DNA from 2 places in the Paenibacillus sp. FSL E2-0178 genome. Region 2 is predicted to be linked to the other one. Evidence: a T-box and tRNA genes for the amino acid it is inferred to sense, from the RefSeq annotation. Region 2 holds a T-box; the other holds one or more tRNA genes.
The links. A T-box is a leader RNA that pairs with one kind of tRNA and senses whether it is charged. The one in region 2 lies ahead of MHI42_RS07330 (tryptophan--tRNA ligase), so its partner is inferred to be a tRNA-Trp.
Positions count from the first base shown of each region.

Region 1: it has a tRNA-Trp gene. The T-box ahead of MHI42_RS07330 (tryptophan--tRNA ligase) is inferred to sense a tRNA for this amino acid. The anticodon was not compared.

Region 1 covers NZ_CP151953.1:5,747,152-5,753,445, reverse strand. Annotated here, with positions in the region: gene MHI42_RS25220 (MerR family transcriptional regulator) at 133-513, opposite strand; gene MHI42_RS25215 (aldo/keto reductase) at 669-1,589, shown strand; tRNA gene MHI42_RS25210 (tRNA-Leu) at 1,743-1,821, opposite strand; tRNA gene MHI42_RS25205 (tRNA-Cys) at 1,851-1,924, opposite strand; tRNA gene MHI42_RS25200 (tRNA-Gly) at 1,932-2,006, opposite strand; tRNA gene MHI42_RS25195 (tRNA-Gln) at 2,013-2,087, opposite strand; tRNA gene MHI42_RS25190 (tRNA-His) at 2,106-2,181, opposite strand; tRNA gene MHI42_RS25185 (tRNA-His) at 2,231-2,306, opposite strand; tRNA gene MHI42_RS25180 (tRNA-Trp) at 2,333-2,406, opposite strand; tRNA gene MHI42_RS25175 (tRNA-Tyr) at 2,412-2,497, opposite strand; tRNA gene MHI42_RS25170 (tRNA-Thr) at 2,503-2,578, opposite strand; tRNA gene MHI42_RS25165 (tRNA-Phe) at 2,599-2,674, opposite strand; tRNA gene MHI42_RS25160 (tRNA-Asp) at 2,694-2,771, opposite strand; tRNA gene MHI42_RS25155 (tRNA-Met) at 2,776-2,852, opposite strand; tRNA gene MHI42_RS25150 (tRNA-Val) at 2,886-2,961, opposite strand; tRNA gene MHI42_RS25145 (tRNA-Glu) at 2,967-3,038, opposite strand; tRNA gene MHI42_RS25140 (tRNA-Ser) at 3,087-3,176, opposite strand; tRNA gene MHI42_RS25135 (tRNA-Asn) at 3,180-3,255, opposite strand; rRNA gene MHI42_RS25130 (23S ribosomal RNA) at 3,319-6,247, opposite strand.
Region 2 covers NZ_CP151953.1:1,548,656-1,554,949, forward strand. Annotated here, with positions in the region: gene helD (RNA polymerase recycling motor HelD) at 1-270, opposite strand, end outside; gene MHI42_RS07310 (flavin reductase family protein) at 570-1,163, opposite strand; gene MHI42_RS07315 (ring-cleaving dioxygenase) at 1,193-2,131, opposite strand; gene MHI42_RS07320 (GNAT family N-acetyltransferase) at 2,495-2,968, opposite strand; gene MHI42_RS07325 (GNAT family N-acetyltransferase) at 2,987-3,472, opposite strand; T-box leader at 3,653-3,911, shown strand; gene MHI42_RS07330 (tryptophan--tRNA ligase) at 3,956-4,954, shown strand; gene MHI42_RS07335 (methyltransferase domain-containing protein) at 5,050-5,871, shown strand; gene MHI42_RS07340 (hypothetical protein) at 6,175-6,294, opposite strand, start outside.

The DNA.
Region 1 (6,294 bases), 4.1 Mb from region 2:
CAGTATAAGGCCTAACTCTATTTATAATTCATCTCATTCTTATACCGTTTTCGCTACAAGCTTAAGTACTGGCTGCAGCATTTCCAATCCTTAATTGCAGCGACAATAATCATACGACCCTGCGGCTCAAGATTAAGGTCTGGCTGCTTTCGCTTCATTCTCCAGGGAGGCAAAATAAGCAATTTTGTGATCCACCTTTTGCGCAAAGCTCTGAAAGAATTTAATCTTCTCATCAATATGCACTTTATGCTCCTGCAGCAGTCTGCGCTGATCGGGCAAAGCACTTACCCCTTCTTTCGAAAGCGCAATGAATTGCTTGATATCGGCAATCGCCATCCCTGTATCTTTAAGACAGCAGATTAACGAAATTAACTCCAGATCCTCATCGTCAAAACACCGGTTGCCGTTAACATCTCTTGCCACAACCGGCAATACGCCCTCCCGTTCGTAGTAACGCAGCGTATATTGGCTCAGTCCGCTTTTTTGTGCTATGGTTTTGATGCTGTATCCCATTATTGCAGCTCCCTTCTATCAGCTGGTATCGGTTTCATCTCTTAAAGTAACACCATTTGGTTTCTATGAAAAGCCGCTCTATAAATCTATTGACTTACACCTAACTCTAAGGTCTAAGCTTAACACTGTACCTTCATTTAAGGAGTGAATAATTAATGGTAAAAAGAATTAACGTTGCTAATGGTGCGCTGGAGGTCGCTGAAATCTCCCTGGGCTGTATGCGGATTGCAGATCTGTCACCACAAGAGGCCGATGTACATATTCACAGCGCCCTTGAGGCTGGCATAGACTTTTTTGACCACGCTGACATTTATGCTGCCGGTAAAGCTGAGGAGGTGTTCGGCGATGTGCTGGCTGCAAGTCCGGGCATGCGGGATCAACTGCTGATCCAGACCAAATGCGGGATCCGTAATGGCTTCTTCGACTTCTCCAAAGAGCATATTGTAAGCTCGGTAGAGAACAGCCTGAAGCGCCTGAAGACCGATTATGTCGATGTTCTGCTGCTGCACCGCCCGGACACCCTTATGGAGCCTGAAGAAGTAGCAGAAGCCTTTGATCAGCTGGAGAGCAGAGGTCTGGTTAAACACTTCGGCGTCAGCAACCAGAATCCCCTGCAGATTGAATTGCTGAAAAAGAACGTCAAACAGCCCCTGCTGTTCAACCAGCTTCAGCTCAGCGTAATGGTCACCGGCATGATCGATTCCGGAATCAACGTCAATATGACAAATTCCGGATCAGTTGTCCATGATGGAGGCATCCTGGAGTATAGCCGCCTGCATGATATGACGATCCAGCCTTGGTCACCGTTCCAATACGGTTTCTTTGAAGGCGTATTCCTCGGCCATGAGAAGTTCCCGGAGGTGAATGAAGTCATTAACCGTCTGGCTGCGGAAAAAGGGGTAGCAGATACGGCCATCGCCATTGCCTGGCTGCTGAGACATCCGGCCAAAATGCAGCCGGTGGTCGGTACCACCAACACTAAGCGTCTGCTGGATATCGCCAAAGCTTCGGATATTACGCTTAGCCGCCAGGAATGGTACGAGATCTACCGCGCAGCCGGGAATGTGCTTCCTTAAGTGGGTCTTAGCATCAACATATAAAACATATTAAAACCCGCAACGAATTTGAGGATCTAAGCTCGTTGCGGGTTTTATCCTTAATTTGAGATGGAGTATAAATATAAAAATCCCTCAGGAGTCAGACTCCCAAGGGATTAGTTTCGTAAATTATACCGGCGAGAGGACTCGAACCTCCACGGTTTCCCACTCGATTTTGAGTCGAGCGCGTCTGCCATTCCGCCACGCCGGCATATACATAGAATTAGTTCTAAAAGATAATGGAGGTGCCACCCAGATTTGAACTGGGGATAAAGCTTTTGCAGAGCTTTGCCTTACCACTTGGCTATGGCACCAAAAAAATGGAGCGGACGACGGGAATCGAACCCGCGACCCTCGCCTTGGCAAGGCGATGCTCTACCGCTGAGCCACGTCCGCATATAATGGCTGGGGATATAGGAATCGAACCTATGAATGACGGAGTCAAAGTCCGTTGCCTTACCGCTTGGCTAATCCCCAACATTTGATTTAATAAAATGGGGCGACTGATGGGTCTCGAACCCACGAATGCCGGAACCACAATCCGGTGCGTTAACCCCTTCGCCACAGTCGCCATATAAAGCTTATTTAATTGCAATGCCTTATAACTCTTATAAAATAAATGGGGCGACCGATGGGTCTCGAACCCACGAATGCCGGAACCACAATCCGGTGCGTTAACCACTTCGCCACGATCGCCATATTAAATTTTATAGGATATTACTTGGCAGGGGCAGCAGGAATTGAACCCACACCAACGGTTTTGGAGACCGTTGTTCTACCTTTAAACTATGCCCCTAAAAATGGTGGAGGCTGATGGATTCGAACCACCGAACACGTACGTGAGCAGATTTACAGTCTGATGCGTTTGGCCACTTCGCTAAGCCTCCGAGGATGGTGCCGGCGAGAGGACTTGAACCCCCAACCTACTGATTACAAGTCAGTTGCTCTACCAATTGAGCTACACCGGCATATTAAGTTGTAAAAAATATGGTGGCGCGGGAGGGAATCGAACCCCCGACACAAGGATTTTCAGTCCTTTGCTCTACCGACTGAGCTACCGAGCCGAACATTTCTTCATAAAGATGGCGGAACCGACGGGATTCGAACCCGCGATCTCCTGCGTGACAGGCAGGCATGTTAGGCCAACTACACCACGGTTCCAAATTGGTTGCGGGGGCAGGATTTGAACCTGCGGCCTTCGGGTTATGAGCCCGACGAGCTACCGGGCTGCTCCACCCCGCGTCAATGTTAAAGATCTATTCTGTTAAAGATAGATGGTGGAGGCTGAGGGGTTCGAACCCCCGACCCTCTGCTTGTAAGGCAGATGCTCTCCCAGCTGAGCTAAGCCTCCATATATGACTCGTATGGGATTCGAACCCATGTTACCTCCGTGAAAGGGAGGTGTCTTAACCCCTTGACCAACGAGCCATGCTGTTTAAAATTGTTTTCTCATCCCTATACAGGGAAGTAAAGCTACGGAGAGAGAGGGATTCGAACCCTCGAGACGCTTGTGGCGCCTACACGATTTCCAATCGTGCTCCTTCGGCCAAACTCGGACACCTCTCCATATGGCTCCCCGAACAGGACTCGAACCTGTGACAACTCGATTAACAGTCGAGTGCTCTACCAACTGAGCTATCAGGGAATATACATATCAGGCTTGATCGCCTGAAAACTGAATCCGAAACGAATCTGCGTTCTTCGAAATTTGGATAAGCCCTCGACCGATTAGTATTGGTCAGCTCCATGCATTGCTGCACTTCCACCTCCAACCTATCTACCTCGTCGTCTTCAAGGGGTCTTACTAATTGGGAAATCTCATCTTGAGGGGGGCTTCACGCTTAGATGCTTTCAGCGCTTATCCCGTCCGTACGTAGCTACTCAGCCATGCTCCTGGCGGAACAACTGATGCACCAGCGGTACGTCCATCCCGGTCCTCTCGTACTAAGGACAGCTCCTCTCAAATTTCCTGCGCCCACGACAGATAGGGACCGAACTGTCTCACGACGTTCTGAACCCAGCTCGCGTACCGCTTTAATGGGCGAACAGCCCAACCCTTGGGACCTACTTCAGCCCCAGGATGCGATGAGCCGACATCGAGGTGCCAAACCTCCCCGTCGATGTGGACTCTTGGGGGAGATAAGCCTGTTATCCCCAGGGTAGCTTTTATCCGTTGAGCGATGGCCCTTCCATGCGGTACCACCGGATCACTAAGTCCGACTTTCGTCCCTGCTCGACTTGTTGGTCTCGCAGTCAAGCTCCCTTATGCCTTTGCACTCTTCGAATGATTTCCAACCATTCTGAGGGAACCTTTGAACGCCTCCGTTACTCTTTAGGAGGCGACCGCCCCAGTCAAACTGCCCGCCTGACACGGTCCCCGTACCCGATTAGGGCACTAGGTTAGAACCTAGATACGATCAGGGTGGTATCCCAACGGCGCCTCCGCAGAAGCTTGCGCTCCTGCCTCTACGGCTCCCACCTATCCTGTACAGATCGTACCCAAATTCAATATCAAGCTGCAGTAAAGCTCCATGGGGTCTTTCCGTCTTGTCGCGGGTAACCTGCATCTTCACAGGTATTAAAATTTCACCGGATCTCTCGTTGAGACAGCGCCCAAGTCGTTACGCCATTCGTGCGGGTCAGAATTTACCTGACAAGGAATTTCGCTACCTTAGGACCGTTATAGTTACGGCCGCCGTTTACTGGGGCTTCGGTTCACAGCTTCGGATTGCTCCTAACCACTCCCCTTAACCTTCCAGCACCGGGCAGGCGTCAGCCCGTATACTTCGCCTTGCGGCTTCGCACAGACCTGTGTTTTTGCTAAACAGTCGCTTGGGCCTTTTCACTGCGGCCCCCTCGGGCTATTCACCCTACCGAGGCACCTCTTCTCCCGAAGTTACGAGGTCATTTTGCCGAGTTCCTTAACGAGAGTTCTTCCGCGCGCCTTAGAATTCTCTTCTCGCCTACCTGTGTCGGTTTGCGGTACGGGCACCTTCTCCTGGCTAGAGGCTTTTCTTGGCAGTGTGAGATCATGACCTTCGCTACTACAATTTTCGCTCCCCATCACAGCCCAGCCTTAATGATGTGCGGATTTGCCTACACATCAGCCTCACTGCTTAGACGGACACATCCATCAGTCCGCGTCACTACCCTCCTGCGTCACCCCATCGCTCATAGCGGATTACGGTGGTACAGTAATTTCAAACTGTTGTCCTTCGACTACGCCTTTCGGCCTCGCCTTAGGTCCCGACTTACCCTGAGCGGACGAGCCTTCCTCAGGAAACCTTGGGCTTTCGGCGGATCAGATTCTCACTGATCTTTTCGTTACTCATACCGGCATTCTCACTTGTATGCTGTCCAGCGCTCCTTACGGTACACCTTCAACCTACATACAACGCTCCCCTACCCCAGATGCAAAGCATCTAGCCATAGCTTCGGTGGTGTGTTTAGCCCCGTTACATTTTCGGCGCAGAGTCACTCGACCAGTGAGCTATTACGCACTCTTTCAATGGTGGCTGCTTCTAAGCCAACATCCTGGTTGTCTGTGCAACTCCACATCCTTTCCCACTTAACACACACTTGGGGACCTTAGCTGATGGTCTGGGCTGTTTCCCTTTTGACAATGGATCTTAGCACTCACTGTCTGACTCCCGGCAAGAAGTTAATGGCATTCGGAGTTTGACTGAGCTTGGTAACCCTTGCGGGCCCCGCACCCAATCAGTGCTCTACCTCCACCACTCCATTCACCGAGGCTAGCCCTAAAGCTATTTCGGGGAGAACCAGCTATCTCCGAGTTCGATTGGAATTTCTCCGCTACCCCCACCTCATCCCCGCATTTTTCAACATGCGTGGGTTCGGGCCTCCAGTGCGTGTTACCGCACCTTCACCCTGGACAGGGGTAGATCACACGGTTTCGGGTCTACGTCCACATACTAAATCGCCCTATTCAGACTCGCTTTCGCTGCGGCTCCGGCTTCTCACCTTAACCTTGCATGTTAAACGTAACTCGCCGGTTCATTCTACAAAAGGCACGCCATCACCCATAGATCGGGCTCTGACTTTTTGTAAGCACACGGTTTCAGGTTCTATTTCACTCCCCTTCCGGGGTGCTTTTCACCTTTCCCTCACGGTACTGTTTCACTATCGGTCGCCAGGTAGTATTTAGCCTTAGCAGATGGTCCTGCTGGATTCATACGGGGTTTCACGTGCCCCGCACTACTCGGGATCCGTCTCGGAGAGAACACAGTTTAGGCTACAGGGCTTTTACCTCTATCGCGGGCCTTTCCAGACCTCTTCGCCTACCATATTCCTTTGTAACTCCATGTGAGACGTCCCACAACCCCAAGGGGCAAGCCCCTTGGTTTAGGCTGTTCCGCGTTCGCTCGCCGCTACTGACGGAATCACTATTGTTTTCTCTTCCTCAGGGTACTTAGATGTTTCAGTTCCCCTGGTCTGCCTCTACATTTCCTATGTATTCAGAAATGAGTAACTGCGAATTACCACAGCTGGGTTTCCCCATTCGGACACCCCCGGATCAAAGCTTGCTTACAGCTCCCCGAGGCAGTTTCGTTGTTCGCCACGTCCTTCGTCGGCTCCTGGCGCCTAGGCATCCTCCGTGTGCTCTTATTAGCTTAACCGTCACTCCGGTGTTTCGCTTGCTTGCTCCTCTTGTTTTGAATGCCGC
Region 2 (6,294 bases):
ATTCTTCCACTGCTGCAGCTTCCGCGCGTGGCTGCGTTCCCGCTCAGATAAGACGGCATCCTGCTGAGTTATGGTAAAGAAGCTCTCTTCAAAGTCTTCCTGGGTGCTGGTATTCACCGTTACCTCTTCCCAGAATCTTTTGCGGATATCTGTTGCCTGCTCCTTTAACCGGCCAACCTCCGGCTCCAGGTTAGCAATCCCCGATTTCAGCTTTTCTTTTACCTGCTCCAGCCACTCCTGTTCCTGCTCCCAGCTGCTTATCTTCTCCATCACCCGACCACTCCCTTTTCTTGAATGATATTCCTTATCTTCCCCGCTGCAATAATCCCAAACTGGCGGGTTGACAAACCGGATGTCCATTTGCTATAATTAAAATATAAGTAAGATGCATAACCTCCGTTCTTTTTTTAAAAAAATCGACAGTTCTTTAACATTAACATACTACTTCTTTGTATGCAATACTTTCCGATACATAATTAACCCTGGCGCTTGCGCCAGGGTTTTGTTGTTCAAATATAAGAAACTGAGTATAACAGACCTCCTACGGCTGCCTGCTTACCAGCACAGCCTTAAACCGGGCGCTCTATGGTAAAAACCTCACCAATCCCCACATAATTATTCCCTGCCAGGCGGCTTACCGCCCCTAATTTCACCGGATCAATTCTTCCCTGTTCGTAGATATCCTCATCGACATGAAACTGTACAATCCTGCCGATAATCAGGTCATTATTAGGCAGCTCCACACAATGCTCAAATGTACATTCCATCCGCACCTTCGCTTCCTTAACCCCTGGAACAGCAATCTTCAGGCTATCTACAGGCGTCAGTCCCGCTAAAGCAACTTCACTCTGGTCCGGAGGCAGGGGCGCTGCGGTGATATTCACCTGCCCGACATTCTGCTGATCCACAATATGAACGACAAACTCCTTCTTCTGCTTAATATTCCGCGCCGTATCCTTGGACTGGCCCGCAGCATGCTGAATCGAAATGGAGATCATCGGCGGGTTGGAGGAAACAATATTGAAGTAGCTGAACGGCGCACCATTCAAGATCCCCTCTCCCGACATCGTCGTCACAAAAGCAATCGGCCGCGGGATAATGCTCCCGGTCAGAAGCTTATAATTATCCCGCTCGCTATTCTGCAGTGGATCAATTGAAATCATCTTAGCATCCCCTCTACTCTGAAAGTCGGTTAATCTACTGTTCTTACGGTAAAAGGCAGCAATACCTGCTCAAGCTGTTCTCTGTGCGGCTCATATTGTGCCGGCAGCATCAGGTGGCTGCCCATCGTTTCCGGCGTTTCGTCATGGGCGAAGCCCGGAGGATCAGTGGCGATCTCAAACAGGATCTCCCCATGCTCTCTGAAGTAAATAGCATTGAAGTAATTCCGGTCCTGAACTGGCGTTACCCCATATCCATTATCATGCACATAATCCTGCCATTCAAGCTGATCCTGGTCATCCTTCGCTCTCCAGGCAATATGATGCACGGTGCCGACACCCATTTCGCCGCGCTGTACCGCTGTTACCTTCAGTTCAACCACATTTCCGATATCCGCAGTGGAATGGTAACGGGCGACATCGCCTTCTTGTCCTACGAATGTAAGTCCCATCACCTTCTCCAGCAGCTCAGCAGTCTGCTCCGGATGTGTGGACAGCAGTGTCGCACCACCGAAGCCCTTAATCGCAACCTCCGGAGTTACCCCGCCGAAGGTCCATTCGTTACGCTCTCCAGCCTCCCGTTCCACCAGTTCGAGATGAAGACCGTGGGGATCATCGAATTCCAGATACTGCTCGCCAAACCGCTCCATTTCGGTAAAAGCAACCTTGAACTTCGTCAGTCTTTCTCTCCAGAAAGCCATCGCCCCTACCGGAATCACATATGAAGTAACGCCGACCTGCCCCCCGCCGATTTTACCCTGATATGCATCTGCCCAAGGGAAGAAAGTAATAATCGTCCCCGGCTTGCCGCCATTGTTGCCGAAGTAGAAGTGATATGTCCCCGGATCGTCGAAATTGACCGTTTGCTTAACCAGCCGGAGTCCCAGCACACCTGCATAAAAATCCATATTTTCCTGCGGATGGCCGACAATTGCGGTGATATGATGAATGCCCATAGTTTTTTTGTTCATTTAAATTCACTCCTAATTAAATTTGATTAGCTTAGAATAATATTTTATCTTCACTTTAAGATATTAGGTTGAATATTATCTTTAAGTTAAGATAATTTATATTCTCACTTTACTTTTTATTATTCCGCTTGTCAAGCACTTGTCTATCTCTCTTACTATTTACAATCCTGCACAAAATACAACATTCTCCTCCCAAAAACGCCCATAATCGAAAATTGTTGTACGGAATGCAGCATTCCGCCTCCTCCAAGCCGCTGAAAGAGATAATTCCTGCATTTCATACAACAATCCCCTTGAATACTTAGGTATCTATGAATCAAAGTTGCAATATATACAGCATTTTATACTTTTACAACGTGAGCCTTAAATAAGCGTTTTTTCATAGAAGCACAAAGTCAGCTTGTCATTGATCTCTTTGGTCTCACCTGTTCTTCTGTAACCCAGCTTCTCATACAAGTAGCAGTTTCTTTCCTCTTGCATTACGGTATCCAGCTCCCAGACTTTAGCTTCGGAATAGATCTGCTCGATCAAGGCAAACACCCGCTGGGCTATGCCCAGACCCTGGTATTCCGGCTGGATAAATATCCGTCCGACACGAAATACGGCATTCTCTTTTCGGACCACTCTAATCGCACCAACTGCCTCCCCGGAATACCGGATGATGTAATAATCTACACAAGCTTGATTGAGCCGCTCCACTACTCTGTATACAGTCTCATTAGCAGGGTTCGTATCATAATCCTGATATTTCTCGAGCAAGGGCAGGAATGCCCGGGTCTGCATTTCATGAATCGCTGCCGCATCTTCCGCTACCGCTTCACTTAAAGTAACTTCCATCCTATGTACCTCCAGATTTTATACAAAATATACATAATCCAAGTGTTCGCCGACCATCCCTGCAATATGTTGATTCGGCCTTGTCTGATACATGGTGAATCCGATACTCTCATACATCCGCCGGGCAGGAACCAGATCATCATTTGTTGTCACAATAATTTTCCGGACATCATTTTGGAGGATTCTATTCACGGCTTCTTGCAGCTGCATTTTACTGTAACCTTTACCTTTGTGGGCTGAAGCAATGCAGTTATGGCCGATTTCTGCAACCTCAGGCAGGTTCCTCGGGTCCCAGGAAACGAAGCCGACAGCTTCATCGTGCAGCGTTGTGATGAACCCGTATTTATCTGCAACTGGCGGATTGTCAAAGAAAAAGTTATCAAATTCCCGCCATTCAGCAAGGCAGCTTTGCTCATACCGGCAATCAAAGGCATAGGCATCTTTCAATAATTCAAACAATATTCCCCGTTGAAAACTGCTCACCTTCTTAAATTCAATACCCATGCCTCGCCCCCTCGCCATTTCCTCAATAATTCACTTCCAAACATTACATTGAATTACATCATTCTACCATGACATATTGCATGTAAGCCTTGAATACAAACAGGAGGCACATCACTAAAAGCCCTACCAATTGACATTCACCCTAAGATGTTGTAAAAATACAGTAATACATTAGTATACAACTTTGCAATGACGAAGAGAGTACGCATAACGAATACTCCAGAGAGCTGATGATTGCTGCGAATCAGTGTAGGGATTATGCCGAAGTGGGCTTCTGAGCATCCAAACCGAACCTTCAGGAAGTAGGCTTTGGCGAAGGTCTCATCGTTACAAGAGACGCGTATTCAGGGCATTTAGCAGTGTCGCGATACGTTCAAGCGGGTCCGGATCACAATTCGGGCTAATTAAGGTGGTACCACGGGGTTCTCTCGTCCTTTTCAGGATGAGGGGGCCCCTTTTTGATTACATAAACGGAGGGATAACATGAGTAAGGAAATTGTATTAACCGGAATTAAGCCTACCGGCAAAGTCCATCTGGGGAATTACATCGGGGCGATCAAGCCTGCACTGCAACTCGCCGGGGCAAGTGATTGTACTGCACTTTATTTTATCGCTGACTATCATGGATTAACCTTCATTCAGGACAGAGACGAGTTTCGTAATCTCTCTCACGGTATCGCAGCTACATGGCTGGCACTGGGACTGGACCCGGAGCGGGTAGTCTTTTATCGTCAATCTGATGTGCCGGAGATCTTCGAGCTTCACTGGATTCTATCTTGCCTGACGTCCAAAGGTCTAATGAACCGTGCCCATGCGTACAAAGCTATTCATGAACAAAATATACAAGCGGGCGTAGATGCGGATACCGGGGTCAATATGGGCCTCTACACCTACCCGGTTCTGATGGCTGCGGACATTCTGCTGTTCCAGTCTGACAAGGTCCCTGTCGGTAAGGACCAGATTCAGCATGTGGAGATCGCCAGAGATATTGCCGAGGGCTTTAACCGGATTTATGGAGATACCTTCAAGCTCCCTGATTATAGGGTCGATGAGAACACATCCGTGATTCCAGGGCTGGACGGGCGGAAGATGAGCAAAAGCTACAATAATACGATTCCGCTGTTCGAAACACCAGAGAAGCTGAAGAAGCTGATCAGCAAAATCAAAACGGACTCTACGCCTCCCCAGGAACCGAAAGACCCGGATACGTCTAATATTTTCTTGCTGTACAAAGAGTTTGCGGCTCCCGCTCAAGTACAGGATTTCAGGAAGCAATATCTAAGCGGCATTAGCTGGGGGGAGGCCAAACAGGAGCTGTTCCAGGTGATCAATGCTGCTCTGGATGAACCCCGGAAGAAATACAATGAGTTCATGGCAGCGCCAGAGCAGATCGACGCAATCCTGAGTGAAGGTGCCCGGAAGGCAAGAGCCCTAGCTGCTCCTTTGCTTGCGCAGGTCAAAGCGAAGATCGGGCGTTTTTAAATAAGCTCCTTGGAGCAGAGTTTAACTCAAACGGACGGTATGGTAAAATTATCAAATTCAAACTTTTACAAATAGCCGGTTGGGAGGCAATAGCTATGAACGCACGTAACTCCACGTATAATTTCCAGAATGTCAGTAACGGGGCAGAATCAGAACTGCTGCGCCTGCAGGAACAGGCTTTGATGGGCTGGAACAAAGAGTACCGCACCTTGCAGCAATTCGGATTGGCAGACGGGATGAAGGTTCTGGAGGCTGGTGCAGGTCCGGGATTCGTTACCGCCCAATTGCTGGAGCACTTCCCGCACAGTGAAATCACAGCCCTTGATATCGATGATGCTTTACTTGAAGAGGCCAAGCTCAGGTTAAGCCACATCCCCGAATCACGGCTTACCTTCGCCCATGCTTCGGTGTATGAGACTGGACTGCCCGGCAATCAATACGATTTTGTTATTGCCCGTTTAATTTTTCTTCATCTATATAACCCGCAGCAGGCAGCAGCAGAGCTTAGACGTGTCCTCAAACCAGGCGGCAAATTGGTCATTATTGATGTGGACGACGGTGTCTTCGGGGCAATCGAGCCTGAGATAGGAGTTATGCCTTCTATTATCCAAAAGCTGGCCCAGCAGCAGGCTTCAAGAGGCGGTAACCGCAATATCGGCCGAAGCCTGCCGCGCCTGTTATCCGGCTCCGGCTATACAGACGTAGATATGGATGCCATCCTCCAGCATAGCGATCTGCATGGTATAGAAGGCTTCAAACGTCAATTTGATATTAACCGGTTCACCGGGTTCTATAAGAAAGGGATCATTACGGAATATGAGTATGAGGAATTGAACAGAGCCTATGAACAATTCGACCGCTCCCCGGATGCGCATGCGATGATGTTATTTTTCATGGCCTGCGGTACTAAACCTTAATAGAGTACTATAGCATTCCGTTTAGTCTTGGTGAGCTATTGTCATAGACAGCACAAAGAAACCACTTCTTTAAAAGGTTTAATCCTACTTTAAGAGTGGTTTCTTTTGTATAAAATCGTTTCCCGCTTAAACAGCGGAGAGGACGGAATGATTGTGGAAAAGCGGCAGCGGTCGCCTTTGTCCCCGGATTTTCACCGCTAAGGAGAATCAATAAAATCTGGGGACAACAGCGATTGGAACAACAGTCCGTTCGCGCAGCGTCCACCCAAGTGCTCACGTTGATCCTGCTCAAGACAACAATGGCTACAACCTCAGAAACAACCGTTCCCCGCTAACCTGTATATATCTGTACATTCCGGCGCATACCGCTGCCATAAGGATTCCATAGCCCAGTAATATGAGATTTCCATTCAACGTACGAAG